DNA from 4 places in the Leisingera sp. ABM4_101 genome. Region 1 is predicted to be linked to each of the others. Evidence: riboswitches for the same ligand, from Rfam matches in the RefSeq annotation. Region 1 holds a riboswitch; each other region holds the start of a gene.

Region 1 (7,374 bases):
CCTGCTGTTCGGCTCCACCTTCTTTGGCATGCAGGCGCTGATTGTCGGCCTCTGGGACTACCTGATCGCCATGCCCGACATGATGTTCCGCGTCTGGACCGGTGATGGCAACCCCGACAGCGTCGCCTCCAAGCTCGAAGGCTGGCAGGGCGGCTGGTCGGTGTTCTACTGGGCCTGGTGGATCGCCTTTGCGCCCTTCGTCGGCCTGTTCCTCGCCCGCATCTCCAAGGGCCGCACCATCCGCGAATTCGTGCTGGGCGCGATGATCGTGCCGTCGCTGATGTGCTTTGTCTGGTTCACCTGGGCCGGCGGCACTGCCATCGACCTGGAGCTGAACGGAGGCGCAAGCGGCCAAATCGCCACTGCACCCGATGGCGACAAGATCTTTGCCATGGTACAATACATGCTCTCGCCCTGGCTGGGCTGGGCGATGTCGGTGATGATCGTGGTCCTCTTGATGACCTATCTGGTGACCACCGCAGACAGCGCCGTGCTGATCGTCAACACTATCAATGCCGCCGGTGACGAAGGCCCCAAGGCCCGCCCGCATATCATCTTCTGGGGTGTCGCCCTGGGCTCGGTGGTGACGGCGCTCTTGCTGGTCGGCGGTCTCAAGGCGATCCAGACCGCGATGGTCATCGGCGCCCTGCCGTTCTCGCTGGTGATGGTGCTGCAATGCGCTGCCCTGGTGAAAGCGATCTACAACGACGGCCGCCGCGAACAGGCAGGCGTCGCCACCACCGTGACACAGGAGCCCGCTGAATAAGGCATCTCCCCGGGAGCGGCGGCCAGCGGGCAGGGCTGCCGTTCCATCCTCCATACTGCTGCCCGCACCCTTTCCGGCGCTGAGCACAGCAACAAAGGAAGCAAAATGACCCAATACTACAACAGGGAAACCCTCCACCCGGCCATCCGCATGCATGCGGAGGAAGCCGCGCAAGGCAAATTGGACCGGCGCGAATTCCTGAGCCGCGCAACCGCGCTTGGCGTGACTGCCTCTGCAGCCTACGGCATGATCGGCCTCAGCCAGCCGGTGCAGGCCGCGGCCAACCCGCAAGCCGGCGGCACCATTCGCATTCAGCAGGTGGTGCGCGCATTGCTCGACCCGCCGCTGTTTAACTGGCCGCAGCTTGGCAACCTGGTGCGCGGCTACCTGGAGTACCTGGTGCAATACAACGCCGACGGCACCTTTGAACCACGCCTGCTGGAAAGCTGGGAGGTCAACGAGGACGCCACCGAATACCTGCTGCACATCCGCCCCGGTGTGAACTGGAACGACGGCCGCGGCACCCTGACCGCCAAGGACGTCGCCTATAACTTTGCCCGCTGGTGCGACGGCAAATGGGAAGGCAACTCAATGGCGGCCCGCATGGGCTCGCTGCAGAACGAGGCCGGCGACGGCCCGGCCGAGGGCGCGCTGGAAGTGGTCGATGACCTGACCCTGAAACTAAAGCTCACCCGCCCCGACATCACCATCATCCCGGCAGTCACCGAATACCCCGCAGCCATCGTGCCGGACGGCTGGTCCGGCGATCCGGGCGCCGATCCGGTCGGCACCGGCCCCTACAAGCTGGTGGAATACGAGGTCGGCGTGAAGGTCGCGCTGGAGAAGAACACCGATCACGAATGGTGGGGCGAAGGCGCCTATCTCGACCGGATCGAGTTCATCGACTTCGGCACCGATGCCTCCACCCACCTGTCGGCAGCCGAGGCCGAGGAAATCGACATGACCTACGAGACCGTGGGCGAATATGTCGACATCTTCACCTCCATCGGCTGGAACGTCAGCAAATCCGTCTCCGCCAATACCCTGGTGCTGCGCACCAACCGCGACGCCATCGTGGACGGGGCAACCCCTTACGCTGATGCCCGCGTCCGCCGTGCCCTGGCGCTGGCCTGCGACAACGCTGTGCTGCTGGAGCTGGGCTATGACGGCCGCGGCACCCTGGCCGAGAACCATCACGTCTGCCCGATCCACCCGGAATACGCCGACATCGGCGCGCCGGTGCGCGACGCCGAAGCCGCCCGCAAACTGATGGAAGAGGCCGGCATGCTTGATTTCGAGCATGAGCTGATCTCAATCGACGACGACTGGCGCCGCAACACCACCGACGCGCTGGCGGCACAGATGCGCGATGCGGGCCTCAATGTGAAACGCACCGTGCTGCCCGGCAACACCTTCTGGAACGACTGGGACAAATACCCGTTCAGCTCCACCGACTAGGGCCACCGCCCGCTGGGTGTGCAGGTGCTGACACTGGCCTACAAGACTGGAGTTGCCTGGAATGAAACCGGCCTCGCCAGCGCCGAGTTCGACAGCATGCTGGAGGCCGCCTCGGCCATTGCCGATGCAGACACGCGCCGCGGCCATATGGAGAAGATCGAGCAGTTCATGCGCGACGACGGCACCGTGATCCAGCCCTATTGGCGCTCGCTCTACCGCCACGCCCGCCCGGGCATCATCGGCGCCGAAAGCCACCCGATCAACGAGATCCACGTGCACAAGCTGGCACTGGAAGCCTGATCAATCTGCAAATGAATGGGCGCGCGCCGGATCCGGCGCGCGCCCTGTTTCTTTAGATGTCCACTTCAACCCGGCCAATCGGGTTGGAGCAGCAGGCCAGGATATACCCCGCCTCCACATCTTCCTCCGAGATGCCGCCATTGTGGACCATATGCACCTCGCCCGCGGTCTTCTTGACCTTGCAGGTGCCGCAGATGCCAAAGGTGCAACCCGACGGGATGTTGAGGCCCGAGGCCTTGGCCACCGCCAGCACCGTGTCGGTCTCGGTGCAGGTCGCCATCACGCCCGACGCCGCAAAGCTGATCTCGGCAGTTGCGCTTTCTTCCGGAACCACATCGTCCAGCTCCGGCGCATCCGCCTCAGTCTCGACCGGCGCGCCAAAGCTTTCCTGGTTGTAGTTCTCCATGTCAAACCCGAGACCGATCAGCATGTCGCGTACCGCCTGCATGAACGGCTCCGGGCCGCAGCAGTAGACCTCACGCTCCAGATAGTCGCCGGCAATCAGGCCTAGCATGATCTGGTTGAGCTGCCCGCGGTAGCCGGTCCAGACCTGATAGGGGTCATCTTCCTCAACCACGAAGTTCAGCTTCAGCCCCGGCACCCGCGACGCCATGCTTTCCAGCTGCTGGCGCGCGATGATCTCGCTCGGGCGCTTGGCGCAGTTGATGAAGCAGACGTCAGGCGACTGGCCGCGGTCGAACAGATACTGCGTCATCGACAGGCTGGGCGTGATGCCGGAACCAGCGGAGATGAACAGGAACTTGCCGTTCGGCCGCTTGGGCAGGGTGAACACGCCTGCCGGGCCAGAGGCCCGCAGGAACATGCCCGGCTTCAGGTGGTCCAGCATCCAGCGGGTGCCGATGCTGTCGGCCTGCGCCTTGACCGTCACCGAAATCGACAGCGGCCGCGACGGCGAGGAGCTGATCGTGTAGGTCCGCCAGACAGTCTCCCCCGGCACCGGCAGCTCCAGCGTCAGGAACTGGCCCGGCTGGTACTTGAACCACGCGCCAGACGGCGCGCGGAAGCTGAAGGTGGCGGTGTTCGGCGCTTCCGGCACAACAGAGACGCATTCCAGCATCTCGTCGTCCTTCCACGCCAGGGTTTCGTCCAGCGTCTCGAAATTGGCCTGCAGTCCCATGCGCTTACTCCGCCGCGATCAGGTGGCGGCCAGTCAGGGCGCGCATCAGATGATCGGCATACCAGTTGGAGAACTGGATGACGCCGCTTTCCTGCACTTCCGAGTACGGACCGGGCTCATACGCGGGCGAATTGATGCCGCGCTGATTGTCCTCGACCACGATGCGGTCTTCGTCGTTGGTGGCAATCCAGACCTCAGTGAGGCGCTTCAGGTCGTAATCCTGCCCCTCGACCGCGTCCTTATGCACCAGCCATTTGGTGGTGACTTCGGTCTCAGTCGGGCTGATCGGGGTCACACGGAACACGATGGAATGATCCGGCAGGAAGTGGTTCCAGGTGGTCGGGTAGTGGAACTTCAGCAAGGTGCCCGCGTCCGCGAACGGCACCCGGCCCAGCTTCCTGGCCACAGCCGCCTTGCCGTCCAGGGTATAGCTCTCGGCGCCCTCGTTCAGCGGCATCCGCGCCAGCCGGTGCTGGCCGCGCGCGTCGATGGTAAAGGCCGACGGAACCCCCGCCGCCTCGATCCGGTCGAAATGCTTTTGCAGGTGCGCCGGTGTCTCGCCGCCTTCGATGCCGGTCACCGACGGGTCTTCCGGGAAGGTCCGGCACAGCGAGGGGTGGTTGCCGCCGCAGTGATAGCACTCGCGGTTGTTCTCCCAGACCAGCTTCCAGTTGCCGTTCTCGATGATCGAGCTTTCATAGGCGACCTTGGCGTTACCCAGGTCATGCGGTTCCAGATACGGACGCGCCACAGCGGCAAAAGCGTCAAAATCCGGCGCCTCATCCGCCAGGCAGATATAGATCAGCCCAGCCAGATCGCGGCAATGCACCGGCTTCAGCCCGTGTTTGGAGGCATCGAAATCCGGCCCCATGTCGCGCGCCCACAGCAGCGAGCCATCCAGCTCATAGGTCCACTGGTGATAGGGGCAGACCAGTTTCGGCGCATTGCCTTTCTTGGCTTTGCACACAACCGAACCGCGGTGGCGGCAGGCGTTGTGGAAGGCACGCACTTCGCCATCGGTGCCGCGCACGATGATGACATTGTAGGACCCCACCTGATGGGTCACGTAATTGCCCGCCTTCGGGATCTCGCAGGCCGGAATGGCAAACAGCCACTCGCGGTAGAAAATCTGGCGCATGTCCAGATCCAGAACCCCCGGATCGGTATAGAACGCCTGTTCCAGGGAATAGTTTTTCTGCCGGCCCATCAGCTTGGCCAGAATCTCGCTGTCCTGAAGCATCTGCTTCTCTCCTTTGCCGCATCCCCGCGGCGTCTTGGCTGGGTGCAGGCATGGGAAGAGAGATTGCAGGCCACGCGCCCGCAACCGCCCGACCGCCGCCCGCGGTTGACGTGTTTTCATGGCAAGGCTGGTTTCCGGACTGTCCCGGGGCCGCGTGGCGGCGGAGCCTGGCACCTTCCCGAAGCATGCGCCTCAGTGGTCTTTGCCAGGCCTGACCCGGGGTCACCGTTGCGGGGGCAGTGCCGGAGTTTCACCAGCTTCCCAATTCTCCGCCCCGAAAGGCGGCACCTTGCTGAGATGGAAAATGCCCGATCACGGGCCGGTCGGCGAAAACAAATCCGACCCGCCGAAACCGGAAAAAGACATGCATGTTTGCCGCTCCAAACCGCACAGGGATGTCCAGAATCTCAAACCGGCACTCGCCAGCCTGTTTGCGGCAAGCGCTTATCTTTCATGCGTTTACCCGTTGCCTGCTGCCGCGAATCGATTCGCGGACACCCGAAAATGCGCCGGTCACTTGGAACTGGAACCACGATTAACTATATGCCGTATAATTAATTGCAACTCAGGAGAACCAGATGACCACCGGCCACGTTTTCATCGCCACCAGCCTCGACGGCTTTGTGGCCCGCCAGGACCACTCGCTGGATTGGCTTTACAAACAGCCTGTTGCCGAAGATGACGATGGCGGTTTTGCGGCCTTCATGGACAGCGTCGATGGGCTGGTCATGGGAACAGGATCATTCCGCACCCTGCTGGGGTTTGATGCATGGCCCTACGCCAAACCGGTTGTGGTCCTCAGCAGCAGCCTGAGCGAACAGGACATTCCCGAGGAGCTGAAGGACAAGGTGCGCCTCAGCACCGCTACACCCGCAGACCTTATGCAGGAACTGCAGGAAGAGGGCTGGAAACGCGCCTATATCGACGGCGGCCGGATGGTGCAGTCCTTCCTGCGGCAAGGGCTGATCGCAGATCTGACCATCACAACGGTTCCGATCCTGATTGGCAGCGGCATCCCGCTGTTTGGCAATCTGGAGCGGGACATCGACCTCCAGGTGGCAAGCTCCCGCACCCTGCCCACCGGCATGGTCCAGACCACCTTCCAGGTGGCCTGATCCATGCCCCCGCGCATGGGGCGCCCTCCCCGGGGCAGCCGGGCTCTCAGCAAGGATGATGTATTGAAAAAGGCCCAGCAGCTGCTCGATGAGGGCGGCAGCAAGGCCCTCACCTTCAAGGCACTGGCAGAGGCGCTTGGCGTCACTCCGATGGCCGTTGCCCACCACGCCGGCACCAGGGACGAGATGATTGCATCTCTCGTCGCCATTGCGTTCGAAGGTGCTGACGCACCATCAGAGGAGGCAACCCCCAAGCTGCGGCTGCGCGGCCTGATGACCCGCTATTGCGCCCAGGTCACCCGGCACCCGGAGCTGGCGAAATGCATCCTGGAAAACCCATCCCTGATCGGCGCCTCCCTGACAAGGCTGACGCAGCACATCGAGGCGGAAATTGCAGCCGCAGGCGTGACCGGCGCAGAGGCCCGCACCCTACTCTGCCTGCTGGTGGATTACACACACGGCTTTGCCTTTGCCGCCGCTGCGGCACCACGCGGGGCGCTTTCGGATGACGACTTCACCCCGGCACTGGACTGGGTGCTCGACCGGATCGAATAAAAAACGCGGGCCATTCAGGCCCGCGCATCCGCTTGTGTCTTCCGGAACCGCCCATCCAGCGACCCCCTCTCACTTTGATTTCCAGGTACCCAGCCAGCGCCGGAACCGCCCCTTGCGCTCGGCAATCGCATCGCCGGCCGCATACAGGCTGTCTTCGGCGCTTTCGATCATCGGGTCGATCCGCGCCTGCCGGAACCGGCGCCAGCGCACATAAATCGCCCACAGGAGCGCCGCCAGCAGCACCAGGAAGATGATCGAGAACCAATTGGTCGGCTTGTCCTCCGGCCCCGCCACCGGCTTGATCGTCACCGCATTGGGGAAGATCGACAGGAACTCGTTGCGCCAGCCGTAATGCATCACCGCCACCCACTCCGGGTTCGCCTTGGTCGAGATGCTGTCATTGGCGTCCGTATAAAGGTTCGCGGTGTCGAACTTGAAATAGGGCGGCCAGTTCCAGCCGGTGTCCTCGTTACGGTAGACCATGTTGCGGCCGTTGGCGCGCACCGCCTGGATGAACTGCACATCCCGGTTGATCAGCTGCGCCGACTGGTCGTCCGGCTTGGACCAAAACACCCTGGTCCAGTCGTTCAGCTCCTGCCGCTCCTCATAGGTATTGACGATCCGCACCACGTCATACTGCGGCAGCGTATAATGCAGGTAGGCGCCGAACAGCACCCAGAAGGTAATCAGGAAAGCCCATTTGATGAAACGCATGGGGTGGACCTCACATGAAGTTAATGACGTAGATCAGGAGCGCCAGCGCCCCCAGCGGGATGATATAGACCAACAGGATCAGCTTGCG
Region 2 (7,374 bases), 540 kb from region 1:
TCTACCGGGCCGCGGATTTCGCCGATGCCAAAGCCATCGCATCCCGTATCCTTGACTATCAGGGCGCTGGCCACTCCATCGGCGTCCACACAGCCAAAGACGGCCGCGCGGTGCAAATGGGCCGCGACATGCCCACGTGCCGGGTGATCGTCAACCAGGCCCATACCTTCGCCACCGGCGGCGCCTTTACCAACGGAATGCCGTTCTCCCTGTCGATGGGCTGCGGCAGCTGGGGCGGCAACTCGATCGACACCAACCTCAACTGGCGCCATTTCGTGCAAACCACTAAAATCGTGCGCGAAATCCCGGCCCGCGAACCCGCGCTCCAGGACATCTTTGGCAGCTATTGGGCGGAGGCGGGCCAATGATGGAACCGCCCAAGGGAACCATCCGCAGCTGGCTCGACACACGCGCAGAAGAGGGCGGAACCGGCTTTGTCTTTCCGGACGGCGGCCCCGATCTGAGCTGGCAGGAGCTGCGCGATACGGCGCAAGCCATTGCCCGCTATCTGACCGCTAAGGGCATCGCCAAAGGCGAAAGCATCGCCATCCTGCACCCCAATGGCCGCGAGGCGCTGGAGTGCCTGTTCGGCGTGCTCTACGGCGGCTTCCGCGCCACCATGATCAACCTGGTCGCAGGCAACAGTGCGGTGTCTTACGCGCTGCAGCACAGCGGCGCCCGCTTTGCCTTTGTGCATGACAGCCAATTGGACCTGTTTGAGCAGACTGCCGATCTGTCTACCCTCTCCCCATTGGACAGGCAGGCAGCCCCTGGTGGTCCGCCGGCAGAGCTGCACCCGCTCTCTGCCGGGGACCACGCTTTGCTGATGTACACTTCCGGCACCACCGGCCAGCCCAAGGGGGTGGTGCACAGCCACGCCAGCCTGCTGGCCGGCGGCTGGACCACTGCCGTCGCACATGAGCTGACCCCACAGGATCGCGGCCTTTGCGTGCTGCCGATCTACCACATCAATGGGCTTTGCGTGACGGTGATGGGCACGCTGATCTCCGGCGGCTCGCTGGCGATGTGCGCGCGCTTCTCCGCCAGCCGGTTCTGGGCCCATGCCGGTTGGTCGCAGGCGACCTGGTTCTCGGTGGTGCCCACCATTATCTCGCACTTGCTGCATTCGGACCTAGACCCCGTCGACAGCACCCGCGCCCGCATCCGTTTTGGCCGCTCGGCGTCGTCAGCCTTGGCCCCTGACGTGCAGCATGCGTTTGAGGGCCGCTTTGGCATGCCCATCATCGAAACCATGGGGCTGACGGAAACCGCTGCCCAGATCCTGTCAAACCCGCCCCCACCGGGCACCCGCAAGATCGGCTCCCCCGGCATTGCCTATGGCAATGAAGTCGCCATCCTCGACGCCAATCAAACCCCCATCACCGATGGCAGCGAAGGCGAGCTGGCGGTGCGCGGCCCCAATGTGATGCTGGAATACCTCAACAATCCTGAGGCCACCGCCGGCACCTTCACCCCGGACGGCTGGCTGCGCACCGGCGACCTGGGCCGGACCGACAACGACGGTTATGTCTTCGTCACCGGACGGCTGAAGGAATTGATCATCAAGGGCGGTGAAAACATTGCCCCGCGCGAGATCGACGAGGCGCTTTACTCCCACCCGGATGTGATCGAGGCCGCCGCCTTTGGCCGCCCCTGCAAGAGTTATGGCGAAACGGTGGAGGCAGCGGTCACGGTCCGCGAGGGGTCCAGCCTGACACCGCTTGAATTGATTGAGATCTGCCAGTCCCGGCTGGGACGGTTCAAGTCGCCGGATGAAATCCACTTCCTGCCAGACCTTCCCAAGGGACCGTCCGGGAAGATCCAGCGCAACAAGATCCTAACAGTGATAGGGAACGGCTGAACCAGGGCCTTGACTGCCTTGGCTTTGGTCTCAGGCAAGGTGAAACGACAGAAACGGGTCCGCGCCGTTTGCGCCATGCATCCAGCGGGCCTTGATCCCGAAGATTTCGGACACCGTTTCCGGGGCCAGCGCCTGCTGCGGCGGCCCCAAAGCGGCAAGCCGCCCGTTTGACAGCACCGCCACCCGGTCGCAGGTCATTGCCTGGTTCAGATCGTGCAAGGCGACCACTGCGGTCACTTTCAGGTTCCGGATGCATTCCAGGATCGACAGCTGATGGTGGATATCCAGATGGTTCGTCGGCTCATCCAGCAGCAGCAGCCCCGGCTGCTGCGCCAGCGCGCGCGCAATATGCAGCCGCTGCCGCTCGCCGCCGGAAAGGGTGGCCCATTCGCGCTGCGCGAAACTCTCCATTTCGACGGTGCGCAGCGCCTTGTCCACCAGCGCCGTGTCCCTGCCGTTCCAGGGCTTCAGCGCCGACAGCCAGGGCGTGCGCCCCAGTTCCACTACTGCCCGCGCAGTGATCCGCTCGGCGGTATCCGACTGCTGCTCGACAATGGCGATCCGCCGGGCGATCTCACGCCGGTTCAGCCGGGCCAGCGGCTCTTCCGCAAGCAGAACCTCGCCCTGCGACGGCCGTGCCAGGCCGGACAGCAGCCGCATCAGCGTCGACTTGCCAGAACCGTTCGGCCCCACCAGCGCCAGGGTCTCGCCCGGCTGCACCGCCAGCGACACGTCCCGCAGCAGCTGCTTGCCGCGCACGGAAAAGCTCAGGTTGCGGGCCTCGATCTTCATCGCGGCCCCCTCTGGCCGCGCACCAGGATGATGGCAAAGGCCGGCGCCCCGATCAGGGCAGTGACAACCCCGATGGGCAGCACCTGGCCGGGGATGATGATGCGGGACACGATGTCGGCAGCTATCAGAAAAACAGCGCCCGTCAGCGCCGCAGCCGGCATCAGCCTGCGGTGGCTGGGGCCTGCCAGAAACCGTGCCGCATGTGGGATCACAAGGCCTACAAAGCCGATGGAGCCGACAATCGACACCATCACCGCGGTCATCAGCGCGGTGGCAAAGATCAGCACCACCTGCACCCTGCGGACGGGAATGCCGAGCGACGCGGCCGAATCGCTGCCAAAGGTGAAGGCGTCGAGCGCCCGGGCATGGAACCGGCAGATCATCCAGCCCGCCAGCGCCAACGGCACCGCCAGCCACACATCCGGCCAGCGCACGCCGCTGAGGTTGCCCATCAGCCAGAACATGATGCCGCGGGCCTGATCGGCATTGGCGGATTTGGCAATGATGAAGGCGGTGAGCGCATTGAACAGCTGCGAGCCTGCTATGCCCGCCAGCACGATCTGCGCTGCAGCCGCGCGGCTGCCCCCTGCCCCGGCCGCCCGCGCCAGGATGGCCACAAATCCAAAGGCCAGCAATGCGCCGTTGAAGGCGCCAAAGGGCAGCGACAGTGCACCGCCGCCCAGCCCCGCGATGGTGACCGCAACCGCCCCCGTAGAGGCACCGGCTGAAATACCGAGGATGTAGGGGTCTGCCAGCGCGTTGCGCAGCAGCGCCTGCAGAACCACGCCCGTCACCGCCAGAGCTGCCCCGCAGGCCGCAGCCACCAGCGCCCGCGGCAGCCGGTAGCTCCAGATGATGCCCTGATCCACCGGATCCACCGGCAGCCCAGCACCCGCCAGCTTGTTGGCCAGAACCGACAGGACAAGGTCAGGCGCAAGCGCGGTCTCGCCGATCATTGCGCCTGCCAGAACCGCCGCAGCCAGCACCGGCAAAGCCAGGCAAGCGCCCCGGACGCTTTGCCACGCTAGTGCGGCGGCTGCGCTCATTCGCCGTTGCCGATCGCGCTGAGTTCAGCTGCCAGGTCCTCCAGCGCCGGGATCGCGCGGATGGTGGCATCCATGGCCTGGGCATCCATCACCACGATACGGTTGTTCTTGACCGCGTCCATCTGGCTGGCGACCGGGTCATTGCGCAGGAAGTCCAGCTTTTTCTCGTAGTCATCCGCGGCAAAGCGGCGGCGGTCCATGCGGGCAATCACGATCACCGTCGGGTTCGCCTTGGCGATGGTTTCCCAGCCAACGGTCGGCCATTCCTCGTCCGTTTCGATGACGTTCTTCAGGCCCAGCTGCTGCATCATGTAGCCCGGCGCGCCCTTCTGGCCGGCCACAAATGGATCGCTCTCCATTTCCGGCGAAGAGAACCAGAACACGGCAGAGGCGCCGTCCAGTGCAACCTCCTGCGCCTTGGCAACAGCAGCGGCTTCGCGCGCCTTGTAGTCGGCAACCAGTTCTGCGCCCTTTTCAGCCTCGCCAAAGATCGCCGCCAGTTCCTCGATGCCCTGGTAAAGGCTCTCGGTGGTGAACATCTGGGTCCTCGTGCCGTCACCGCCGGTGGTGTTGTCTTTGCCGACGCAATCCGCGGGCATCACATAGGTCGGGATGCCGAGGTCATGGAACTGCTCGCGCTTGGCAACGATACCTTCGGGGCCGACATGCCATTCATACTGTGCCGCGACCAGACCGGGGCGCTTGGCCACCACGCTTTCAAAGCTCGGGTCGTTGTCTGCCAGGCGTTCGACCTTGTCGTTCAGCTCAGCATATTCGGGCAGCACATCGTTGAACCAGACCGAGGTGCCCAGCACCTTTTCGCCCAGGCCCAGCGCATAAAGCACTTCGGTGGCGGCCTGGCCGACGGTCACGGAGGAGGCAACCGGCGCCTCGAATGTGACGGTCTCGCCGCAGTTCTGAATGGTCAGCGGAAAGTTTTCGCTGGCGGCGGCAGCCTGTGCAGCAGCAACGAAAGAAAGGCCCATCAGGCCGGAACGCAGAAACATGATTTCGATCTCCATGTGTCAATGACCGGAGAACGGGTGAAAGGGTATTGACCGCTAAGGCAGGAGGTCAGCCCCCCATCGCGTCACCGTCCAGCGGCGGCGCATCTTACCGGCAACCTCCCCGGACAACCCCGTCCGGTGTGCTTCAGTTTTCACCGGCAGGTCTCCTGACTGGCGGGTCATTGCCTGCGCCGTCTTCCCGGGCCGTTGAGGTCCAGTGACATCATGGCGCAGCACTCGCCGCCTACAGTTGCGGGGGCAGTTCCGTTTGGCGCCGGTTGGCGCCGCGGATTCCCTCTTAGCCCTTTCGGGACCGGTAAATCGCCCGTAGCGCATCGCTTCCGTTGCGGCAAGAAAAAGTTGCGGTCCCTGCCACAATCCTGCGGGCAAAACATCTTCGCCCCCGGTGGCGTCTACCGGCCATTGAGTGATGCGATCTTATTGGTATCCTGTGAGCCGTATGACCCGGCCCCGTCTCCATATCCGTTCCGCTGCGGCAGCTGACCTGCCGCAAATCGCTGCCTTGCATACAGAGAGCTGGCAGTCCGCCTATGCCGGTGATTTCCCGCAGGCGCGGCTGCACGGGGAGATTAGCAGCCAGCTTTTGCGCAAATGGCAGGCTTACCGGCCGGAACCGGGGGATATTCTTTTGATCGCGGAACACGCCGGACACCCCGCCGGGCTGCTTGGTTTTTGCGCCGTCTGGTGCCGGCCGGAACCCTATCTGGACAATCTGCATGTCTCTCCGGCGGCACAGGGGTCAGGTGCTGGCAGCAGCCTGTTCCGGGCCGCGGTGCAACAGTTGCTTTCCAAGGACCAGCGCAGCCTGTCCCTGACTGTGTTTCAATCCAATCAGCGGGCACGGGCGTTTTATGCAGGGCTGAACGGCCAGGAGACCGGCACGCTGGAATTGGATGTTTTCGGCACCCTGATCCCCAGCGTTACAGTCACTTGGCCGGATCTCTCCCAACTCCCGCTCTAAAACCGCGGCCTACCCCGCCGCCGCCGCCCGGCTGCCCCTCTGATCCGCTTTCAGTCCAGCCCTTCATAGCGGGCATTGGCCTCTTTCAGCGTAGCCTTCAGGCCCTTCTCGATCGTCGATTTGGAAAACGCTTCATATTCCGGGACCGGCTGGGCGCCCATGATTGCAACCTGCTCCAGGTAATAGTCCGTGGCTGTGCGCAGGCCCTGCATCTCATAGACACGGTTCAGGTACATCTTGTGCATCCACTGCATCTCGCGCGGCATCCGGGCCATCAGCAGCGCCTTCTTGCGGGTGGCCTCTTTCAGCTGTTCCAGCGGCACCACATCAGTGATCAGCCCCATTTCCTTGGCTTCCGCCGCGGTCAGTTCACGGCCCGTCAGCAGCAGGTCCTTGGCAGTTTTCATATTCACCAGCCAGGGCAGGAACATGCAGTGGCCGGAGATGCCGTATCGCACCTCGTTATAACCAATGCGGGTATCATCAGAGGCGATGGTGATGTCGCAGAACAGGCTGAGTTCAAACCCCTTGCCGATGGCGATGGAATTGACGCTGGCAATGACCGGCTTGGTCACTCGCCAGGGGGTTGTGAATTCCTCGAACTGCTTGAAGTAATGGGCGCGGTATTCATAAATCGAGGTCCGGTCCTCCTCCGCGTCTTCATCCAGATCATGCCCGGCGCAGAAGCCGCGGCCGGCGCCCTGGATCACGATCACATTGACATCGTCATCGGCATCGGCGCGCTCCAGCCCGGCTTGCAGTTCGGCAATGAGTTTCAGGTTCATCGCATTCAGCTTTTCCGGCCGGTTCAGGGTCAGCCAGCAGATATGGTCGGCGTCGACCTCGTAGATCAGATGGGTGTAGTCGGTCATGGCTCAGCCTTTCAGGGTCAGGACCGCGTCGGCAACCACCGCGCGGGTTTGGGTGAGCAGCAGCGGGTTCACTTCCAGCTCTGCAATTTCAGGGTGATCGGCAGCAAAGGCGCAAAGCGCCTCGATGGCGTCCAGCGTTGCGGCGAGGTCTACCTCAGGCCGTCCCCGGTAGCCGAGGATCAGCGGCGCCAGCTTCAGGCCCCGCAAAGCCGTTTCGATATCCGCACGCGGTGCGGGCAGGATCAGGGTGGCGGTGTCCTGCATCAGCTCCACCGCGATGCCGCCAACGGCCAGCGTCAGGGTGAGGCCGATGTCCGGCACATGGCGGATGCCAGCCAGCAGCTCTCCGACTGGATCCTGTATCATTTCCTCGATCAAGAAGCCTTCCGCCACAAGCCTTTGTTCAGCGAGGCGTTCTGCCATGGTACTGATTGCAGCAGGCAGGTCTTCCGGCGCGATGTTCAAAGCCACAGCGCCCGCCTCTGTCTTGTGCAACAGCCCCGGCACGATGGCTTTCACCGCGCAGGTGCAGGGGATTTCCACCAGGTTGTCCGGACCAAGTACAACCCACTGGCGCGGCACGTCCAATCCCGCTTCGGCGAGACGGGTTTTCGCCTCCGCTTCACTCAGCGTCCTGCCAGGCTGATAGGCCGGGCAGTCCTCAGCACACAGGAGCATCGCTTCGGGATCCATTCTCTCCCGCATGGCGCCATAGCGCGCCGCATGGGCAACCGCCCGCAAGCCATCCTCGATCCCCTGCAGCGGCGCCATACCGCTGGTGATCATCCGCTCGCGGGCTTCACGCGGCAGCGCC
Region 3 (7,374 bases), 230 kb from region 1:
TGGAAGCGGAACTGGCGGCCACCGCCAAGGCCCTGCTGGCCTGGCACCGCAGCCACCGGTTCTGCGCCTGCTGCGGTGCGCCGAGCGATCTGGCGCAGGCCGGCTGGCAGCGGGTCTGCCCGTCCTGCAAGGCACCGCATTTCCCGCGCACCGACCCTGTTGTGATCATGCTGATCACCCACGGCGGCAGCGTCCTGATGGGCCGCTCGCCGGGCTGGCCCGAGGGGATGTATTCGCTGCTGGCGGGCTTTGTCGAACCCGGCGAAACGCTGGAGGCCGCGGTGCGCCGCGAAGTGCTGGAGGAAACCGGCGTGCAGGTGGGCGCGGTCAGCTATCTGTCCAGCCAGCCCTGGGCCTTTCCGATGTCGCTGATGTTCGGCTGTGCGGGTGAGGCGCTGAGCCGGGAGATCACCATCGACCCGGAGGAAATCGAGGATGCCATGTGGGTCAGCCGCCAGGACATGATGACGGCCTTTGCAGGCGGACATCCTATTCTGAAACCGGCGCGAAAAGGCGCAATTGCGCATTTTCTGCTCAAGAACTGGCTTGCAGACACGCTGGACTAAGCTGCATATTGCCGCAAACAGCACGGCAGAATGGCCGCGCAGCAGAGGCAGGCATCCATGGAATTCAAAAGCAAAGAAGATATCGAAGCCCCGATTGCCGACGTCTTTGGCGCGATCTCCGATTTCGATCTGCTGGAACGCTCCGCCCTGCGCCGCGGCATCCAGGTGCAGCGCACCGGCGACCCTGCGCATCCTGAGAACGGGCTGGCCTGGGATCTGAGCTTCAGGTTCCGCGGCAAGCAGCGCGACGTGCGGCTGACGCTGGCCTCTTATTCCCCCGTGACCGGGATGGCCCTGACAGGCGGCGGCAGCGGTATCGACGGCCGGATGGAGATTGAGCTGCTGGCGCTGTCGCCGCAGCGGACCCGGATGTCAGCGCAGCTGAAACTGGCGCCCTCCACCCTGACCGGGCGGCTGCTGATACAATCGCTGAAACTGGCGCGCAGCAATCTCAACCGCCGCTTCAAGCTGCGGCTGGCCGATTATGCCCGCCTGACTGAAGAACGCCTAAGCCGGACAGCCTGAGGCAGTCCTGGTCAGGCCTGCGGCACCAGCCGCGGCCACAGCGCGGCATTGGCGCGGGCAAAGGCGCCAAGGTGGCCGATCTTCTGCACGCCAGCTTTTTGCGGGTCCAGCACCGCACGGCGCTGCGGCACATCGCCAAAGACATCGCCCAGCCGCCAGACCGCCGCGGGCGGCACCACGTCGTCATCCGCCATCGCAAACAGATCCACCGGGATGCCGGTTTCCGCCCAGCGGGGCTGCGGCAGCGTGGTGCCGGTTTCCGGCAGGTAGCTGCCCGGCGTGGTGCACCAGCGCCGCCATTGCCAGTAGACACCGGCCGGCAAGTCGGCCCCGAACCCCACCGCGCGCCCGGGCAGATAGCCCAAGGCACGGACCAGCGGCGGCACATGGCCGAACCAGAAGGCCAGCGCCAGCGCGCGGTAGGGCCAGGGATGATCGTGGTGATGCACCAAGCCGCCCGCGACCACGATCATGCGGGCGACGTCCGTCAGGCCATCCTGCAGGGGCATCAGCATTGCCCCCAGCGAATGGCCAATCACCAGCAACGGCACACCCGCATAGTGCCGCTGCATTTCTTTGCTGGCCGCTGGCTGATCCGCCAGCGCCCACTCGGCCATGGTGGCCTGTGACCGGCGCGGGTGCATACGCGCCGAGGCCCCAAAGTCCCGGTAATCAAAAGTGAGGCAAGCCATCTGCCGCTCTGCCGCCAGCCAGCGCGCGAAATGCCGGTAATAGCCCTGCGGCACCCCGGTTGCGCCATTCAGCACCACCGCTGCCCGGGCCGGTCCCGCCGGGTGATACAGCCGCCCGGCCAGCACCGCCTCACCAGCGGCAAAGCGCAGCTCTTGCACCCGGATATCTGCCGTCTGTTCTGCATGGCTGTCGAGCATGGCACCCTCCTAGACCAATTGGTCCACTCCACCTCTGGACCAATCGGTCTAATGCTGTCAACCTGCCGTCATGACTGACGTGACGACACCTTCTGCCGCCCCGGACGGCCCCGTCCCCACCCGCGAGCGGCTGCTGCGCGCGGCTGCCGGGCTGTTCCGCAACAAGGGCTACAGCGGCACCGGCCTGGCAGAATTGCTGGCCGCGGCGGAGGCGCCCAAGGGCTCGCTCTACCACCATTTCCCAAACGGCAAATCGGACCTTGCGCTGGCCGCAGCGGACTGGGCATCAGAGCAGATGCAAGCACTGATCGACGCTTCCTTCACCCCTGCGCCGACCTTTCAGGACGGCGCCAAGACGGTCTGCTACAAGCTGGCGAAACTGTTCGACAAACAGGGCAAATGGAGCGGCTGCCCGGTCTCTGCCACCCTGTTCGAAGGGCCGGAGAACGAGGCTTTCCACCAGCACGCCGCCAAGCTGTTCGAGGGCTGGATCACCGGGACCGCAGCCCATGCCCGGCGCCTGGGCCTGCCTGAGGCTGAGGCCCGCGCCGCTGCCGAGAATTTCTATATCCTGCTGCAAGGCGGCTGGCAGCTGGCCCGGGTGCGGCGCGATTCGGATGTGATCCGGGGGCTGCACCTGCAGATGCACAGACCCCAGCCAAACCCAATGCAGCTGCAGAAAAACGATTGACAACTCAGGGATCCAACCGCTACCGATTGTGCCGATGGTTCCCGCGCCACAGAATCTTGTGTCCGGGATGAAAAGGGAACACGGTGCGGCCCCGCCCTGCGCAAGGCCAATTCCGCGACTGCCCCCGCAACTGTAAGCGGCGAGCGACCCCGATAGAGCCACTGGCCCTCAAAGAGGCCGGGAAGGATCGGGAAAGCTGCGACCCGCAAGTCAGGAGACCTGCCATCGGATATGAAACTCGAACCCGGGCGGGGTGTCCGGACAGGGTCTGATGGCACCGCGGGGCTTTCCGCTTTCTCATCCGGTCTCTTGTCCCCAGAACTCCCCGCACCACGCGCGGAGGGCGCAAACATGATGTGGACGGACCAGACGCATTTCTATGCGGCAACGGATTGCAAATACCTCGGGAAACCCTGCCCCGCGGCAGAGCGGATGATCGCCAAGCTGGCCGAGGCGATGACCAAGGCCAAGCCGCTGACCCAGGAGGATTTTGAAATCACCGGCACCAGCGCGCTGGACGGCTGCCCGCGCAACTGCCCGGCGCAGTTCGTAGCCAGCCATGACCGGATCCGGCTGTTCTGCGGTGTCGGGGAAGAGGCCCCGCGCGAGGGCCTGGACCGGTTCGCCGATGCGATCCTCAGCCGCGACGGCACCGGCTTTGCCGCCTCGCAACTGGATGCCCGCCCCTGCGCGCTGATGGAGGCGCTGCCGAAAACGGCAGAGGCGCATCAGGCAGAGCAAATGCTGGCGCTATAAGAATTCCAGACTGCGAGTGATCCGCCCGGCGGCACCGCCGGGCAGCGTCCGCCCCTCCCCGTCAAACCAAAGGTTTGCCTCCGGCAAAACGGGAGGACGCTTCGCACCCACCCAGGGTCAGGCGCTGCCCTCAGTGTTTGACACCCTGCCCCGCGCAGGCCCAATCCAGCTGCGCCTCGGTCTCCACCGCACAGGGCCGCACCGAGCGCAGCCGCGCCAGCGCCTGGACCGGGTCCTCGCCGCAGTCGATCATCAGCCGCAGCACCGCCATGCCGGAGCGCCCGCAGCCGCCCTTGCAATGCACCAGAACCCGGCCGCCGCCTGCCAGCGCCTGCCGCGCCGACTGGCTGGCGGCGGCCCATTTTTCATTCACTGCCGGTGGCGGCACCTGGAAATCCGGCACCGGCAAATGCAGCCAGCGGCAGGCCATGCTTTGGATGTCGACGCCCAGCCGCGGCACTCCGGCGGCCACATGCTCAGCCTCGGTGGTCATCGAGATCACCAGCCCCGGCTTCCATTGATAGATCTGGATCAGGTCGCTGCGGTAATCGCCGGCGCCGCCCGGCAGCCGGCACAGCGCCAGAATGCCGCCGCCCGCTGACAGCGCGTGGATGGTCAGGCCGGCCAGCGCGGCAGTCTCCTGCACCGCTGGCTTTGAAGTGTCTTCAGTTTGCATACCGCCTCCCTGGACGCCGCGCCCCTGCACTTCCCCCGCATTTCCCCCTTCCCTCCAGACTAGCCGCTAACCGCAGAAAGCCAAAGCGCTTTTGCAGCCCTGGCTTTACTGCCTTCTGCGGTGGACGAACCGGCTGCGCTTCAATACCCTGCGCGGAACGCGGGACCCCCGCACACCGAATCCGGCACGAGACACCATGAACGACATTCCCAGCGGCACCACCCAATCGCAATACCAGGTTCTGGCCCGCAAATACCGGCCCGAAACCTTTGCCGATCTGGTGGGGCAGGACGCCATGGTGCGCACCCTGAAAAACGCCTTTGCCGCTGACCGTATCGCCCAGGCCTTCATCATGACCGGCATCCGCGGCACCGGGAAAACCACCACCGCGCGGATCATCGCCAAGGGCATGAACTGCGTGGGCGAGGACGGCCAGGGCGGCCCCACCACCGACCCTTGCGGCAAATGCGAGCATTGCGTGGCGATCATGGAAGGCCGCCATGTCGACGTGATGGAGATGGACGCGGCCTCGCGCACCGGTGTGAATGACATCCGCGAAATCATCAACTCGGTGCAATACCGCGCGGCCTCGGCCCGTTACAAGATCTACATCATCGACGAGGTCCACATGCTGTCGACCTCCGCCTTCAACGCGCTGCTGAAGACACTGGAGGAGCCGCCGGCGCATGTGAAATTCATCTTCGCCACCACCGAGATCCGCAAGGTGCCGGTGACGGTGCTGTCGCGCTGCCAGCGCTTCGACCTGCGCCGGATCGAACCGGAGGTGATGATTGCCCTCCTGCGCAAGATCGCCACGGCTGAAAGTGCCGAGATTGCCGAGGACGCGCTGGCCCTCATCACCCGCGCCGCCGAAGGCTCCGCGCGGGATGCAACCTCGCTGCTGGATCAGGCGATTTCCCATGGTGCTGGTGAAACCACAGCCGATCAGGTCCGCGCCATGCTGGGCCTTGCCGACCGCGGCCGGGTGCTGGACCTGATGGATATGATCCTGCGCGGCGATGCGGCCGCCGCCCTGACCGAACTCAGCGGCCAGTATGCCGAGGGCGCCGACCCGCTGGCGGTGCTGCGCGATCTGGCCGAGATCACCCATTGGGTTTCGGTGGTGAAGATCACGCCCGACGCGGCTGAGGACCCCACCGTCAGCCCCGATGAGCGCGCCCGCGGCAAAGCGATGGCGGATGCGCTGGCAATGCGGGTGCTGACCCGCATGTGGCAGATGCTCTTGAAGGCGCTGGAGGAAGTGGCCGCTGCGCCAAACGCGATGATGGCCGCAGAGATGGCGGTGATCCGCCTGACCCATGTGGCCGACCTGCCCTCGCCTGAGGAGCTGATCCGCAAGCTGCAGGACACACCCCCCCCGCCGCCGCCCGGTCCCGGCGGCCCCGGCGGCGGTGTGCCGATGCAGGGCATGGGCGCCCCGGCGCTTGGCGGTGCTGCGCCGCAAGGCGGCCCGGCAGGCGGCGCGCCCGGTGGCGCACCGGTGGCCCATGGCAGCGGCGGCACGGTGGCCGCGCTGGCGCCGCAGGTCAGCTCTGCCCTCGCCCGCTACCCGTCGTTCGAGCATGTGGTCGAACTGATCCGCACCAACCGCGACGTGAAACTGCTGGTCGAGGTCGAAACCGGCGTGCGGCTGGTCTCCTACCAGCCAGGGCGGATCGAATTCACCCCGTCAGCACAGGCGCCGCGCGACCTTGCCGCCCGGCTTGGCTCTGCGCTGCAGAACTGGACCGGCGCCCGCTGGGTGGTCTCCATAGCGCCGGACGGCGATGCCGCAACCATTGCCGAGATCCGCGACGCCGCCGAGAACGCCCTGCGCGAGAAGGCGGCGGCGCATCCGCTGGTGCAGGCGGTGCTGGACAGCTTCCCCAAGGCCAAGATCACCCGTATCCGCACGCCTGAGGAACTGGCCGCCGAAGTCGCCGCCGAAGCCCTGCCCGAAGTGGAAGACGAATGGGATCCGTTCGAGGACGGGTGACGCATTCACGCAGGGCAGCGCCTGACCTTGGGTGGGCGCGAAAGCGCCTTCCCAGGGGGAAGGTCAGGCGCTGCCCGGCCTGTCGGCCGGGCGAAAGGGCACTAGGGTCAAGACCCATTAAACCTGCACAGCTGGCGCGCGAACGGCAAGAAAGCAGGGGTTTTGAGCGCGCCGGGACTGGCGGTGTCAATTCCAAGCGGTCAAAGCCGCTGCTTTGCAGCGGTTCGCGCGTCCGCAGGATTTGACTGATTTTGCCCCTGAACTGCGTTACAGCCCCTTGAAATAGAGCCACTATTCCCGCGGGACCGTGCCTGGTCAGGAACAAAATCAGACAAACCAGCGGTGCAGGGTTGATGGGTCCTGACCCTAAAGTCCGGCAAACCGGCAATCCTGCCCCTTGTTTCGCGGTCCCGCGGCCCGTATTTGTGCCCCAAACCGAAAATCTCAGGAGAACAAAGATGCTCAAAGGCCTCGGCGGTCTTGGCGACATGGCCAAGATGATGAAATCGGCACAGGAACTGCAGACCAAGATGGCGCAGATGCAGGAAGACCTGCACAACGTCATGGTGACCGGCGAGGCCGGCGCAGGCCTGGTCAAGGCAACCGCCTCTGCCAAGGGCGACCTCAAGGGCCTGGACATCGACCCGTCGATCTTCAACGGCGACGATAAGGAAGTGGTTGAGGACCTGATCCTGGCCGCCATCAAGGACGCCCAGGCCAAGGCCGCGGACAAGGCGCAGGAAGAGATGACCAAGCTGACCGAAAGCATGGGTCTGCCCAAGGACATCAAGCTGCCGTTCTAAGAACCGGCAAGCTGAACGCCAAAAGGCGGCCCGTCTGGTGCCGCCTTTTTCTTTGCCCCGCCTTGGTTAGCCCGTCTCCAGCCGGAACTTCAGGAACCGCTGGCCTTCGTACTGCACTTCCCCGGTCTGCACCGCCCCCAGCCGCATCAGCGGCCGCAGATGCCGCCGCGTCGGCGGCAGCAGGAAGGTAACATAGGGAATGCGCGAGTCCGCACGGGCAAAATCCAGCGCCTTGCGCGCAATTGCGGGGCCAAGGCCAAAGCAATCTGCCCGCAGCACCAGCCCGAAATCCCACTCCGCGCCTTCTTTCTGGAACCCGCCCCAGCCGAGGTAATCCTCACCGCGCAAAAACGCCCAATGGCCCAGCCCGTCGCGCTGCCAGCAGGCCTCCTTGGCCGCCACAAAATCCTTGGCCGCCTCCTCATCCCAAGCCCCTGCCAGCAACGGCATATGCGCCGCCATCCGCGGGTC
Region 4 (7,374 bases), 2.4 Mb from region 1:
TGCGCCGGGACGCGCCGGGGCTTGTGGTGGCCAATGGCGGTATCGAGACCCACCCCGACAGCGGCCGTGCCAAGCTGAACCTGCCCGATATGCGTCCGAACCTCAGTTACCTGAACTTCGACGGCACCCTGCAAGAGCAGCTGGAGCTGCCGCGGGAACTGCATCTGAACTCGATCCGCCACCTGGCTATGCGCGCGGATGGCACCGTGGGTTTTGCCATGCAGTGGCAAGGTGATCTGGGGGAACAAGTCCCCACCGCAGGCCTGCACCATCCCGGCGGCCCGGCGCGCCTTTTGACTGAGGACGACCCCCGCATCCTGAACATGCAGGGCTACGGCGGCTCTATCGCCTTTTCCGCGGATGGATCGCACATTGGCGTCACCTCGCCGCGCGGCGGGGTGCTGCAAGTGATGGATACGGTTTCCGGCACCCTGCTGCAGGAGCACAGGATGGCAGATGTCTGCGGGCTTGCCCCCTCTGCCGCAGGGTTCACCGCCAGCACCGGAACCGGCCGTCTCTTCTCGGTTTCAGACATTGGCCTGCACCCGCTGCACCGCGCGGATCTGGCCTGGGACAACCACCTGATTCCGCTCAGCTGATCCAGCCCGTTTCTGAACCAGCCAAAGCGCGCCGCACCAGGCGCGCTTTTTCGTTTTCAGCATTCACGAAATCAAAACGAAAATGAATCGTGACTCTCCCTTCCTGATGCGCTAGAGAATCGCAGCGAAAGGAAAGCAAATGGATGCCATTGGCCGTCAGAACGAAATCGTCTCCCTGCTGAACCAGCAGGACCGGGTCGAGGTCGAGGATCTTTCCCGGCGCTTTGGCGTCTCTCTGCAAACGGTGCGCGCCGACCTGCGCGACCTGTCGGCACGCGGCGCCCTGTCCCGTGTGCACGGCGGTGCCGTCCGGGTCAGCACCGCTGCCAGCCAAGGCTATGAGGACCGCCGCAAGCTGAACGCGGGCAACAAGCTGGCGATGGCAGCCATGGCCGCTGAGCTGATCCCCGACAATTGCTCGCTTTCGCTCAACATCGGCACCTCCACCGAACAGGTTGCCCGGGCCCTTTCCGGCCACAGCGGCCTGACGGTGATTTCCAACAACATCAACATTATCAATATGATGATGGGTGGACAGGCAAAGGAGTTGATCCTGGCCGGCGGCACCGTGCGGCAAAGCGATGGCGCCATCGTTGGCGAGGACGCGGTGGAGTTCTTCTCCCGCTACAAGGTGGATTTTGCGGTTATCGGCGCCTCGGCTTTGGATGCCGACGGCGCGGTGATGGATCACGATGCCCGCGAGGTATCTGTCGCCCGTGCAATCCTGAAAAACGCACGGCAGAAGGTGCTGGTCTGCGACGGCAGCAAGTTCGACCGCTCCGCCCCGGTGCGGATCTGCGATGCAGCAGATCTGGATGTTGTCATCACCGACCGCCCCGTACCGGCAGAATTCGCCCAGGCCGCACAGGCGGCGGGTACAAGGATCCTCACCGCAGGACAAAACGAAAGCAGCGAAAATGACTGATACACCTGTCACGGACCTCTTCATCATCGGCGGCGGCATCAACGGCTGCGGCATCGCCCGCGACGCGGCTGGCCGCGGCCTCTCGGTGACCTTGGCCGAGATGAACGACCTCGCCTCCGCCACCTCCTCGGCCTCGACCAAACTGTTCCACGGTGGCTTGCGCTATCTGGAGTATTTCGAGTTCCGCCTGGTCCGCGAAGCGCTGATCGAACGCGAGGTGCTGCTGAAGGCGATGCCGCATATTTCCTGGCCGATGCGGTTTGTGCTGCCCTTCCACAAGGACATGCGGTTCGACAGCGAGACGCCGACGTCCAAGCTGCTGACGACCTTCATGCCCTGGATGAAGGGCCGCCGCCCGGCCTGGCTGATCCGGCTGGGGTTGTTTCTGTACGACAGCCTGAGTAAACGCGGCATCCTGCCCGGCACCGCCAAGCTGGACCTGGCAGCCGACCCGGCGGGCCTGCCGTTGAAAAGCAAGTTCAAGACCGCCTTTGAGTATTCCGACTGCTGGATCGAGGACGCCCGGCTGGTGGTGCTGAACGCCCGTGACGCGCAGGCCCGCGGTGCCGAAATCCTGACCCGGACCAAAGTGCTGTCAGCGGAGCGCCATGCGGACCACTGGGTGATCACGCTGCAGGATCAGGCCAGCGGCGAAACCCACCAGCGCCGCGCAAAAATGCTGGTCAACGCGGGCGGCCCCTGGGTGGCCGACGTGCTGCACCAGAAGCTGGGCCAGAACAGCCGCGAGAACGTCCGCCTGGTGCGCGGCAGCCATATCGTGGTGCCGAAACTGTTCGATCATGGCCGCTGCTACTTTTTCCAAGGCACCGACGGGCGGATCATCTTCGCCATTCCCTATGAGCAGGATTTCACCCTGATCGGCACCACCGACGCCGACCATCCGGATCCGGACACGGCGCCTGAATGCACCGAGACCGAACAGGACTACCTGATTGATTTCGCGTCGCAATATTTCGAGCAGCCGCTGCGCCGCGAGGATATTGCCTGGACTTATTCCGGTGTCCGCCCGCTCTATGACGACGGCGCCAGCTCCGCCACTGCGGCGACCCGCGAGTATGTGCTGACACTGGATCAGGCGCAGGCGCCGCTCTTGAATGTCTTTGGCGGTAAGATCACCACCTACCGCAAGCTGGCCGAGGCGGCGCTGGCGAAGATCGGTGAAGTCTTCCCGCAGCTGCCCGCGGACTGGACCGCAGGCGCGGCCCTGCCAGGCGGTGATTTCCCGGTGGAGGATGTGGAAAAGCTGAAAACCCGGCTCGCCAAGGAATACCCTTTCCTGACGCCCTATTGGGCGGCCCGGCTGATCCGCGCTTACGGGCTGGAGGCCTGGGAGGTGCTGGGCGATGCCAAGTCCGCCGGTGATCTGGGCCGGGACTTTGGCGCCACCATCACTGCCCGCGAGCTTGACTGGGCAATTGCCCGCGAATGGGTGCGCGCAGGCGACGACTATTTGTGGCGCCGCACCAAGCTGGGCCTGCGCCTGGATAAGGCGCAGCGCGCCGCGGTGGATGCCTATATCAGCGAGAAAGCCGCGAGGCTGGCGGCTTAAGCGCGGAGGGGCTTAAGCGCGGAGGCAGGCGGGGCATCAAGACACGGGGGGGGGCACTCCCGCCCCTTTTCAAGGAACCAGAGGTTCCCTGAAAAGCGTTGGGCCGGGCGGGGGCGCTGCCGCAGGCAGCGCCCCCGCCCCCCGGCGATTTGCAAAGCAAAGCGCAAAACCTCAGGCCCGATCGGATTTGCCGCCTTTCGCCGCCTTTTGCCGCCTGTAAGAGATTAAAACTCCACACCCTTCTGCGCCTTCACCCCGGCGCGGAACGGGTGCTTGATCTGGCCCATCTCGGTCACCAGATCGGCGATCTCGATCAGCTCCTCCTTGGCGTTGCGCCCCGTCAGCACCACATGGGTCATCGGCGGTTTCTGCTCCACCAGGAACTCCAGCACCTCCTCCAGGTCCAGGTATTCATAGCGCAGCGCGATGTTGATCTCATCCAAGAGCACCATGGTGTTGCGCTCGTCCAGGATCATCTCCTTGGCCTTCTCCCAGCCCTTCTGGGCGGCAGCGATGTCGCGCGCCTTGTCCTGGGTCTCCCAGGTGAACCCCTCGCCCATCGCGTAGAACTGGCACAGATCGCTGAAGTTCTCCTCGATCAGAGTGCGCTCGCCGGTCTGCCAGGCGCCCTTGATGAACTGCACCACCGCAGACGGCATCCCATGGGCGATGCAGCGCATGATCATCCCGAACCCCGACGAGGATTTGCCCTTGCCCGGCCCGGTGTGGACGATGATCAGTCCCTTCTCGCCCTCCTTGGTCTTCATCATCCGGTCACGCGCCGCCTTCTTCTTAGCCATCTTCGAGGCGTGACGGGCGGCTTCTTCTTCTGAAATGCCGGTTTCAGACTTTTCGCTCATAGGGGCTCTCCAGCTGTTTGACCCCATGTCTTGACAAAGAAGCCCGCCATAGCGCAAGGGGGTTCCGCTGGTTCCTGTGAAAACAGGCGAAGAGGGAATGTGAAGGCCTGCTCAGGCTGAAGCACAGCCGCCCCCGCGACCGTGACCGGATGAGGCCGCCATGCCACTGGGAGATATCCCGGGAAGGCAGGATGGCCGGCAAGGCGAACGCCTTGGCATCCGCAAGCCGGGAGACCTGCCAGCAGGAGAGAGATCAACGGGCAGACGGGGTGTTCTGCGACCGGGTGAGGGGCTGGCACGAGACAGTTCCTTTTCGGCCATCCCGCAAGCCCTGCCGCGACAGGAGACGCGCTGATGGCTGACGATCAGGCGGGCACCCCCGCCAGCAAACCGGGACCGGTCACGCTGACCGTGTGCCTCACGTGCCGCAACGAAGGCGCCGATCCCGAGGCAACCCGCCCCGGCACCCTGCTGCATGATGCGCTGAAAGAGGCCGGCATGCCCGAGGGCGTAACGCTGCGCGGCGTCAAATGCCTGTCGGCCTGTTCGCGAAGCTGCACCGTGCTGCTGACCGGCGGCGAGGAACGCTGGAGCTATGTCTACGGCGACATGGACCCGGAAGAGCATATCCCTGAGATCCTGGCAGGCACAGCCGCCTATGCCGCCACAACCGACGGCCTTGTGCCTTGGCGCGAGCGCCCCACCGCATTCCGCAAACAATCCGTTGCCCGCATCCCGCCGGCCGCCTTCCCTTCCGAGGAGTAATCATGAGCGATCTCAACAAGATCCCCGTCACCGTTATCACCGGCTTCCTCGGTGCAGGCAAGACCACCCTGATCCGCCACCTGATGCAGAACCCGCAGGGCAAGCGCCTGGCGGTTGTGGTGAACGAATTCGGCACCGCCGGTGTCGACGGCGACATCCTGAAGTCCTGCGCCGATGAGAACTGCCCGGCCGAGAACATCATGGAACTGGCCAACGGCTGCATCTGCTGCACCGTGGCCGATGACTTCATCCCCACCATCGAGCAGCTGATGGACCTGCCGGAAAAGCCGGATCACATCGTGATCGAAACCTCCGGCCTGGCCCTGCCCAAACCGCTGCTGAAAGCGTTTGACTGGCCCGCGATCCGCTCGCGCATCACCGTTGACGGCGTGATTGCGCTGGCCGATGCAGAGGCCGTTGCCAAAGGCCAGTTCGCCCCCGATCTGGACGCGGTTGCCGCCCAGCGCGAAGCAGATGAGAGCCTGGACCACGAAACTCCGCTCAGCGAAGTCTTCGAAGACCAGGTCTCCTGCGCCGACATCGTGCTCCTGTCCAAGGCCGACCTGGCCGGCGACGAAGGCGTCGAGAAGGCCCGCGCCGTGATCGAGGCCGAGGCGCCGCGCAAGCTGCCGATCCTGCCGATGAGCGAAGGCGTCATCGACCCGCGCATCATCCTAGGGCTCGAGGCGGCTGCCGAGGACGATCTGGACGCCCGCCCCAGCCACCACGACGGCCATCACGACCACGAGCATGACGATTTTGAAAGCATCGTTGTCGAAATGGGCGAAGTCTCCGATCCAGAAGCGCTGCAAAATGCCATCGTGAAACTCGCCCGCGAGCGCAATATCCTGCGCGTCAAAGGCTATGTCGCGGTGGAGGGGAAACCGATGCGGATGCTTGTGCAGGCCGTGGGCGAGCGCCTGCGTGCCCAATACGACCAGCCCTGGGGCGCGCAGCCGCGCAAGACCGCCCTGGTGGTCATCGCCGAGCATGACGACATCGACGAACAGGCCATCCGCGCCGAGCTGGGGGCCTGAAGCATGCTCTTGACCCGCAATTTTCATGAGCGGAAAGGATCGCGCCCGTCCCGGGGTGGGCGCAATCGCGCCCGCCCATGGGGGCGGGTCGGGCGCGATCCGGGGCTTGCGCCCCGGGACTCCATTTTGCTGGCTGGGAAAGGCAAAATCTGATGCACGTCGTCTTCCGCGAAAGCCACGGCCTTGACGAGACCGATACCCCGCAGGACCTTGGGCAGACGCCTGCGGACCTTGTGGTGCTGTCGTTTTCCGACAGCGACCTCGGCGCCTTTGCGGCGGGCTGGCACCGCGCGGGCGGCAAGTTGCCCAGCTTGCGCCTCGCCAACATGGTGGCGCTCAAGCACCCGCTGTCGGTCGACGTGTATGCAGAACAGACACTGGAGGGCGCCAAGGGCGTCCTCGTCCGCCTGATCGGCGGCGAAAGTTACTGGTCCTACGGGCTTGCCACCCTGCAGGACCTCGCCCGCCGCAAGGGTATTGCGCTGGCGATCCTGCCCGCTGACGGGCGCGAAGATGCGCGGCTTGATGAGCTGTCCACCCTGCCCGTCTCCACTCTGCGCCGCCTGCAATCCCTGTGCGACGCCGGCGGTGCGGTTGCGGCCCAGGCAGCACTTGCCCAGCTGTCGCTGGCTGCAGGGCTTTACGCCGGCCCCGTCCTCGGCCTCAAGACGACACCGGAACACGGCTTCTACGACCCGGCCAAGGGCGTGCTCGCCGACCTGCCGCCGCAGGACAAACCGCTGGTGCTGGTGAGCTTCTACCGCTCCTACCTCACCGCCGCCGACACCGCCCCGGTGGATGCGCTGATCGCGGAACTGCGCGCCCGCGGCTATGCCGCTTATGGCGCCTTTGCCGCCAGCCTCAAGGCGCCTTCTGCCGCGGACTGGCTGCGCAAGAAACTCCCGCAGCTGGCCCCCGCCGCCATCATCAACGCCACCGCCTTTTCAGCGCAAGGAACAGACGGCAGCGCCTCGCCGCTCTCCGCCACCGGCTGCCCGGTGTTCCAGGTCGCCCTCTCCACCGCCCGCAAGAAGGACTGGGCCGAGGCCGACCGCGGGCTGTCGCCCGCCGACCTCGCCATGCATGTGGTGCTGCCGGAGGTCGACGGACGCATCTTTGCCGGCGTCGTCAGTTTCAAATCGCCAGGCAAGAAAGACCCGGACCTGCAGTATTCCCGCTTTGCCCATCGCGCCGACGCGGACCGCATCAAGGCGGCTGTGGACCGCCTCGAAGGCTGGCTGCGCCTCGCCAAGCTTCCAAATGCAGACAAGCGCCTTGCCCTGATCCTCTCCACCTACCCAGGCCGCGACCACAACCTGGCCCATGCCGTGGGACTGGATGCGCTGGCGTCCTGCGACGAAATCCTGCGCACGCTCTGGGACCAAGGCTATACCGTTGAGCCGCAGGAAAACACCGGCCTGCGGCTGATGGACGAAACGCTAAGCGTCCCGCTCACGGAGTACAAAACTGCTCTCGCCGCCCTGCCGCAAGACCTGCAGAACACTTTGGCTGAGGCCTGGGGAGACCCGGAGGAAGATATTGATTGCCGTGACGGTGCCTTTCACTTCAAGGCCCTGCGGGCAGGCAACGCCCTGATTGCCCTGCAGCCCGAACGCGG

What was found. Region 1 has a riboswitch for cobalamin ahead of ACXAEK_RS07940 (aromatic ring-hydroxylating oxygenase subunit alpha). Riboswitches for the same ligand answer to the same signal wherever they lie in the genome.
Positions count from the first base shown of each region.
Region 2: it holds a riboswitch for cobalamin, as region 1 does, so the genes downstream of both, ACXAEK_RS10625 (ABC transporter substrate-binding protein) here and ACXAEK_RS07940 (aromatic ring-hydroxylating oxygenase subunit alpha) in region 1, are expected to answer to the same signal.
Region 3: it holds a riboswitch for cobalamin, as region 1 does, so the genes downstream of both, ACXAEK_RS09070 (hypothetical protein) here and ACXAEK_RS07940 (aromatic ring-hydroxylating oxygenase subunit alpha) in region 1, are expected to answer to the same signal.
Region 4: it holds a riboswitch for cobalamin, as region 1 does, so the genes downstream of both, ACXAEK_RS20010 (DUF1636 family protein) here and ACXAEK_RS07940 (aromatic ring-hydroxylating oxygenase subunit alpha) in region 1, are expected to answer to the same signal.

Region 1 covers NZ_JBSWTV010000002.1:1,414,279-1,421,652, reverse strand. Annotated here, with positions in the region: gene ACXAEK_RS07955 (BCCT family transporter) at 1-766, shown strand, start outside; partial or broken gene ACXAEK_RS07950 (ABC transporter substrate-binding protein) at 872-2,524, shown strand; gene ACXAEK_RS07945 (FAD-binding oxidoreductase) at 2,577-3,662, opposite strand; gene ACXAEK_RS07940 (aromatic ring-hydroxylating oxygenase subunit alpha) at 3,667-4,902, opposite strand; cobalamin riboswitch at 5,011-5,209, opposite strand; gene ACXAEK_RS07935 (dihydrofolate reductase family protein) at 5,481-6,017, shown strand; gene ACXAEK_RS07930 (TetR/AcrR family transcriptional regulator) at 6,081-6,572, shown strand; gene ACXAEK_RS07925 (DUF1523 family protein) at 6,642-7,286, opposite strand; gene ACXAEK_RS07920 (hypothetical protein) at 7,297-7,374, opposite strand, start outside.
Region 2 covers NZ_JBSWTV010000002.1:1,958,573-1,965,946, reverse strand. Annotated here, with positions in the region: gene sauS (acylating sulfoacetaldehyde dehydrogenase) at 1-368, shown strand, start outside; gene ACXAEK_RS10640 (AMP-binding protein) at 365-1,861, shown strand; gene ACXAEK_RS10635 (ABC transporter ATP-binding protein) at 1,892-2,653, opposite strand; gene ACXAEK_RS10630 (FecCD family ABC transporter permease) at 2,650-3,699, opposite strand; gene ACXAEK_RS10625 (ABC transporter substrate-binding protein) at 3,696-4,706, opposite strand; cobalamin riboswitch at 4,847-5,039, opposite strand; gene ACXAEK_RS10620 (N-acetyltransferase family protein) at 5,167-5,688, shown strand; gene ACXAEK_RS10615 (enoyl-CoA hydratase/isomerase family protein) at 5,739-6,560, opposite strand; gene ACXAEK_RS10610 (acetate--CoA ligase family protein) at 6,564-7,374, opposite strand, start outside.
Region 3 covers NZ_JBSWTV010000002.1:1,640,187-1,647,560, reverse strand. Annotated here, with positions in the region: gene nudC (NAD(+) diphosphatase) at 1-566, shown strand, start outside; gene ACXAEK_RS09085 (SRPBCC family protein) at 624-1,091, shown strand; gene ACXAEK_RS09080 (alpha/beta hydrolase family protein) at 1,103-1,981, opposite strand; gene ACXAEK_RS09075 (TetR/AcrR family transcriptional regulator) at 2,052-2,672, shown strand; cobalamin riboswitch at 2,691-2,913, shown strand; gene ACXAEK_RS09070 (hypothetical protein) at 3,024-3,428, shown strand; gene ACXAEK_RS09065 (protein-tyrosine phosphatase family protein) at 3,559-4,104, opposite strand; gene ACXAEK_RS09060 (DNA polymerase III subunit gamma/tau) at 4,301-6,100, shown strand; gene ACXAEK_RS09055 (YbaB/EbfC family nucleoid-associated protein) at 6,559-6,903, shown strand; gene ACXAEK_RS09050 (GNAT family N-acetyltransferase) at 6,970-7,374, opposite strand, start outside.
Region 4 covers NZ_JBSWTV010000002.1:3,851,851-3,859,224, forward strand. Annotated here, with positions in the region: gene ACXAEK_RS19990 (DUF1513 domain-containing protein) at 1-599, shown strand, start outside; gene ACXAEK_RS19995 (DeoR/GlpR family DNA-binding transcription regulator) at 739-1,524, shown strand; gene glpD (glycerol-3-phosphate dehydrogenase) at 1,517-3,094, shown strand; gene cobO (cob(I)yrinic acid a,c-diamide adenosyltransferase) at 3,319-3,954, opposite strand; cobalamin riboswitch at 4,006-4,211, shown strand; gene ACXAEK_RS20010 (DUF1636 family protein) at 4,309-4,719, shown strand; gene cobW (cobalamin biosynthesis protein CobW) at 4,722-5,756, shown strand; gene cobN (cobaltochelatase subunit CobN) at 5,909-7,374, shown strand, end outside.